One region of the Anaerostipes sp. PC18 genome, then DNA from elsewhere that is predicted to be linked to it. Evidence: a T-box and tRNA genes for the amino acid it is inferred to sense, from the RefSeq annotation. Region 1 holds a T-box; the other holds one or more tRNA genes.

Region 1 (3,211 bases):
ATTCTCTTGAGATTCAATATAAAAATAAAAAAGACGCGCCGATGATCGCCTTTATTGGGGCATCAGAATTACAGTCGGACTTGCTTCATTCCATCAGTCCTGTCATCCTGAACTTTCCTTCCGCAAAAGACCGGCCGCAAACAGAGTTGATTTCGATTCTATTGAGTATGATCCAAAAAGAGAGCAACCGTTTAGATAAAACAATGTTGGTATCTTCCCAGTTCATTCAGCTGGTTTTACATAAGTGCAGCAACCTGCATCAATTAGAAAATGAGATTTTATATACAATTTCAAGGATTCTCTATACATCAAGTACTGCAGGCAAAAACAATGAACTTATGTTAGATGCATCGGTCCTGCTTGATAATGAAAGGGATGATTTTATAAAATCCATTCCTGAACTAAAGGCAGAGATCCCTGACAAGATACAGATCAGACCAAACGGAGAAATTGATTTTAATAAATTGTTTCTTAACTCCCGTGAGCCTTTGGCTGAAACAAAAAATATAGTTTCAGATTATTTTACAAAGCAGCTGCTGATCTGTTCCAGGGTGACTGGCGTTGTATCTGAGAACAGTTATTCCGGCGATAGGCTTATTTCGGGCATCACAAAGGCATTCAATAAAAGTGTATTCTGCCAGGACCCATTTTTAAAAGAAAAAGTGGAACATATGATCCTATCTGTATTCCGGAAAGATAAAAGTCTGGATATTGTGAAGGAAACCTCTTCTATGGATATTCAAACACCGCAGATGAAATCACTGTTCAACAATCTGCTTCAATTAGCACAGACAAACCACTGCAAACTGTCAAAAACCCAAGAAAAGATGATTCAATCTATACTGACATATGCCCACTTCATCATGAGTGATATCCATATACCTGTGATTATTACCTCCAAATATCATTTGCTGGCAAGCAATTACGCAAATATCTTCAATTTATTTTTTGACCGGAGAATCATACATACCTTTCCTGCTGTTTTATCCGGAAAAAGAAATGAGACACGAACGAACCTTGAGAACTTATATGAATTTGCGGTCAGTATTAATCGGGGGCAGGGGGTCCTGATCTTATCAGACGCAGATATGAAACAAACCATTACCAATTACTTTTTTCCTAAGACGAAGGTATTGTCTTATAATGTCCAGTTTCATTCCTTTATTCTGGTGAAAGAGATTTTAAAGCTGTCTGTGAAGAAAAATGCCAGCATTATTTCCATCATCCCAAACCTGTTAATAAGCCAGAATGATGAGATGAAGATATTAAAAGACAACCAGCTAAAGAGTTATACTTTAAGATCCGCGGATAAACATCTCTTGTTTGCGTCCAAGCTTACCCCCGGAATCAATACGTTTACAACGAATGAACTGTTTTTCCGTGCTCTGAGAGCAATTGCAAAGAAGCTTGATATTAAGTTAAATAACAGCCTGATCTTAGAATTCCTTTTTCATGCAAATTGTATCTTATTTCAGAAGAAACATGATTTTGATTTTTCTAAAAATGTCATGGATCACATGGATATTGATTATGCTGTCTTAGAGGTCATCCAGCAGAAGATACAGGAGCTGTCCTCGCCTGATTTTCACGTATCTGCATTTACCATGAAGGATTATCAGATTTTGTATGAGGCTGTTTTCCACAGTGCGCTGCAGGGCTGATGGGAGAGATAAAGAATCGGTTTTCCGTCTTGACATTCCGCTTTTGTGTGATAAAATAAGGAATGATAAAGACAGAGAAGGTGCACAGTAAGGAAGTCTTTCCCGAATTTCACACCGGAGTCGTATCCCTGAAAGAACAGTAGGGGATAACGTTATCTGCACGTTACGCAGGATACTAAGAGCCAGGTTGTTTTTGTACCTGGAATTAGGGTGGTACCGCGAGATGATTCCCGTCCCTTATATATAAGGGATGGGATTTTTTTATTTCCATAAAACAAGGAGAAGTGATTATGAAGGAGAAACTTGAGGCGATTAAAAAAGAAGCCTTGGAGAAGATCAACACAGCAGATGCCATGGACGCTCTGAATGATATCAGGGTAGCGGTTCTAGGCAAAAAGGGAGAATTGACCCAGGTATTAAAGGGCATGAAGGATGTTGCCAAAGAAGAACGTCCTATCGTAGGACAAATGGTCAACGATACACGTGCCGTCATCGAACAGGCACTGGAGCAGGAAATGTCTGTTCTTAAGAAAAAGATCATGGAAGAAAAGCTCAAAAAGGAAGTCATTGACGTAACGCTTCCGGGAAAGGTGCATGAAAAGGGCCACCGCCATCCGAACCAGATTGCCCTGGAAGACCTGGAGAGGGTATTTATCGGAATGGGCTATGAGGTTGTGGAAGGCCCCGAGGTGGAATACGATAAGTATAACTTTGAGATGCTTAATATCCCGGAGAATCATCCGGCGAAGGATGAACAGGATACCTTCTTTATCTCAAAAGATATCTTATTGAGAACACAGACATCACCGGTACAGGCCCGTGTGATGGAGACTGGTAAAATGCCAATCCGTATGATTGCGCCTGGAAGGGTATTCCGCTCAGACGAAGTGGATGCTACCCACTCTCCGTCCTTCCATCAGGTAGAAGGACTGGTCGTGGACAAAGGAATCACTTTTGCGGATCTGAAAGGGACACTTGAACAGTTTGCCACTGAATTTTTCGGACCGGAGACAAAAGTCAAATTCCGCCCTCATCATTTCCCATTCACAGAGCCAAGCGCGGAGGTGGATATCACCTGCTTTAAGTGTGGAGGAAAGGGCTGCCGTATGTGCAAAGGAAGCGGCTGGATCGAGATCTTAGGCTGTGGTATGGTGCATCCAAATGTGCTCAGGGCATGCGGGATCGACCCAGAGATTTACTCAGGTTTTGCCTTTGGAATCGGTCTGGAACGTGTGGCGCTCCTGAAATATGAGATTGATGATATGCGCCTGCTTTATGAAAACGACAAGAGGTTTTTAAGCCAGTTCTAAAGCGGCAATTTCCGTTCGGCTCTTAGAATGCTTCACTCCAATCATGTAGAAAATGGACGTAATGTCTTCTGGAGAAGGGCCTCTGTCAAAAAAATGTGCTGCTTTTCGATAGTTATTTACCACTATTGGAGGAGCGCATTTCAAAAGCGTGACGGAAATAGTGGTAAATAACTTATAATGATTGAAGGAGAATAGAGAATGAATACACCAATTTCATGGATCAAGGCATATGTGCCGGAT
Region 2 (3,211 bases), 740 kb from region 1:
CTTTGTCATAGTCCGGCGCTTCCCTGTCTTCAAAGGAGATCGCACCGGTCGGACACATTGGAAGGCAGTTGCCGAGGCCGTCGCAGTAATCATCCCGAATCAGTTTTGCTTTTCCGTCGATCATCTGAATGGCTCCTTCATGACAGGCAGAAGCGCAGAGACCGCATCCATTGCACTTTTCCTCATCTATTTTTATTATTTGTCGTATCATTCTTATTTCCTCCTTGAGTTTGTAATCCCATCATACTATAATGAGCACAAGTTGTCTGTTGATAAATCAACACATTTATAGGAGATGTGAAAAAATGGAGCAAATTTTATACCGCAGTCCCCTGTTCCGCGGAATTAAAGAGAAGGATTTAGAAGGGATGCTGGGCTGCCTGTCGGCCAGAAAAGAAACGTATGCTTCCAGGGATGCCATCTGTCTGAATGGAGACAGGATGGAAGAAGTGGGGATCGTAGTGGACGGGGAAGTCCGGATCGTCAGAGATGATTTTGAGGGAAGAAGAGCGATTCTTGCCCATATCGGGCCGGGCGAAGTGTTCGGGGAGACCTATGGCTGTCTTCCGGATGCAGAGCTGCCTGTATCGGTTGAATGTGTCAGAGATTGTACGGTGTTGTTCTTAAACTACCATAAGGTACTGACGACCTGCAATGCCAGCTGTGCATTCCACCAGCGGCTGATTGAAAATATGGTTGTTCTTCTGGCTGAAAAGAATGTCCGTTTGAATCAAAAGCTGGAATGTCTTGAAAAGAGGACTACAAGGGAGAAGATTCTTGCATATATAAATCAGGAACAGGATAAGCAGAAAACGTCCCGGATCAAGCTTCCTTTTTCTAAAAAAGATATGGCCGATTATCTGTGTGTGGACAGGAGCGGAATGATGGTGGAACTGAGGAAACTCCAGACGGAAGGTGTTTTGTCTGTTGAGAAAAATATAATTGCGATTGGAGAGAGATAGAATGAAGATCAGTGACGTAATGACAAAGATGATAGAGTATTATCAGGGAGATTCCAAAAGAGTCCAGCACTTTATGAAAGTGTATGCCTATGCAAAAGCTATCGGGGAGCAGGAGGAACTGGAACCGGAACTGCAGGAGATCTTGGAGATTGCTGCGGTGACTCATGATATTGGAATTAAAAAAAGTGAGGAGAAATACAATAGCAGTTCAGGAAAATACCAGGAGATAGAAGGACCGGACGAAGCCAGAAAGCTTCTGGGTGAGTTCGGTCTGAAAAATGAAACCATGGACAGAATCTGTTATCTGATCGGGCATCATCATACTTACAGCCGGATTGACGGCATAGATTATCAGATCCTTGTGGAAGCCGACTTCCTTGTGAATCTGGAGGAGGATAAGAGCGGAATGAAAGCCGCGCATAATGTGAAGAAAAAAATATTTGTTACCAAAACGGGGATTCATTATCTGGAAAATCTATTTTTTGAAAGATGACAAAAAATCTAAAAAAGTTCTTGATTTGGGCTTTTTGATATGGTAAAGTATAGAAGTCACAGGAATGAGACATGCCCAGATAGCTCAGTCGGTAGAGCAGAGGACTGAAAATCCTCGTGTCGCTGGTTCGATTCCGGCTCTGGGCATTACAGAGAATTGAAAAGACTCTGTCATATATGCGGGTGTAGTTCAATGGTAGAACTCCAGCCTTCCAAGCTGATCACGTGGGTTCGATTCCCATCACCCGCTTAGCAAGCCTTTTAGAGATATCTCTAAGATGGCTTTTTTCTTTCTTCCGCGGCAGATTATACCGGGCCTGTAAAAGATGCGGGATCAAAAGAGCGAGGAAAAGGAGAGGATCGTTCATGGAACTTACGGTGAGACAGTTTAAAAAAGAAGATTTAGAAGAGATGACAGCGATATGGAATCAGGTGGTAGAAGAGGCCAATGCGTTTCCACAGGAAGATTTTTTTTCTTTAAAGGAAGCAGAAGATTTTTTTGCAGGGCAGTCTTACACTGGGGTGGCTGAATCAGACGGAAAGATTCTTGGCCTTTATATACTGCATCCAAATAATGTGGGCAGATGCGGACATTTATCCAATGCGTCCTATGCAGTCAGCAAGGATGCAAGAGGCCGGCATATCGGAGAGCAGCTGGTTTTGGACTGTATGGAAAGAGCCAGAGAGCTGGGATACAAAGTCCTGCAGTTTAATGCGGTGGTAGCGTCCAATCAGGGTGCGCTGAGACTTTATGACAGACTTGGATTTCAGCGGCTCGGGACAGTGCCCGGAGGCTACCGTTTGTCAGACGGCAGATACGAAGACATTATTTTATTTTACATCACACTGTAATATAATAAAGAAAACTATAGATGAAAGAGATTCATAAAGGAGAAGGTCATGGATTACAATGAATTGGCGCTGAAGATGCACGAAGAAAACAGAGGAAAAGTGGCAGTAAGGTCAAAAGTGACGGTTGAGACGAGAGAAGATCTGAGTACGGCTTATACCCCCGGAGTGGCAGAACCTTGCCGAAAAATCAGGGACTGCAAAGAGGATGTGTACCGTTACACTGCAAAAGGAAATTTGGTAGCTGTAGTTTCTGATGGAACTGCTGTGCTTGGTCTTGGTGATATCGGACCGGAGGCGGCTATGCCGGTTATGGAAGGAAAGGCTATTTTATTTAAAGAGTTTGCCGATATAGACGCATTTCCGGTCTGTCTGGATACGAAAGATACGGAAGAGATCATAAAGACAGTAAAATATCTGGCGCCTACATTCGGAGGGATCAATCTGGAAGATATCTCTGCGCCGAGATGTTTTGAAATAGAACGCCGGCTGAAAGAGGAACTGGATATACCGGTATTCCATGACGATCAGCACGGAACAGCCATCGTCGTGGCAGCAGGGATGATCAATGCGCTGAAATTTGTGGGAAAGAAGCTGGAAGATGCAAAGGTAGTTATCAACGGAGCAGGGTCTGCCGGGATTTCTATCTGTAAGCTTCTGCTTCAGTTCAGAGTAAAAGACGCGGTGCTTGTAGACCAGAAAGGTGCCCTGTGTCCGGGGGAAGAGTGGATGAACGATGCACAGAAAGAAATGGCGGAAAAAACAAATAAGGACAGGCAGACAGGAGAACTTCGTGAGATCATGAAGGGAAAAGATGTGTTTATCGGCGTTTCTGCACCGAATATTGTCACATCAGAAATGGTCGCTTCCATGGCAAAGGACCCGGTAGTATTTGCTATGGCGAATCC

Evidence for each region. The T-box of region 1 lies ahead of pheS (phenylalanine--tRNA ligase subunit alpha). A T-box ahead of a tRNA ligase gene usually reads a tRNA of that ligase, here a tRNA-Phe.
Region 2: it encodes a tRNA-Phe, which carries the amino acid that the T-box ahead of pheS (phenylalanine--tRNA ligase subunit alpha) is inferred to sense. The anticodon was not compared.

Annotation. Positions count from the first base shown of each region.
Region 1 is NZ_CP121164.1:1,245,743-1,248,953, forward strand. It holds gene P8F77_RS06785 (hypothetical protein) at 1-1,661, shown strand, start outside; T-box leader at 1,727-1,902, shown strand; gene pheS (phenylalanine--tRNA ligase subunit alpha) at 1,952-2,971, shown strand; gene pheT (phenylalanine--tRNA ligase subunit beta) at 3,170-3,211, shown strand, end outside.
Region 2 is NZ_CP121164.1:506,986-510,196, forward strand. It holds gene P8F77_RS02840 (4Fe-4S binding protein) at 1-211, opposite strand, end outside; gene P8F77_RS02845 (Crp/Fnr family transcriptional regulator) at 306-962, shown strand; gene P8F77_RS02850 (HD domain-containing protein) at 964-1,455, shown strand; tRNA gene P8F77_RS02855 (tRNA-Phe) at 1,529-1,601, shown strand; tRNA gene P8F77_RS02860 (tRNA-Gly) at 1,634-1,704, shown strand; gene P8F77_RS02865 (GNAT family N-acetyltransferase) at 1,821-2,306, shown strand; gene P8F77_RS02870 (NADP-dependent malic enzyme) at 2,355-3,211, shown strand, end outside.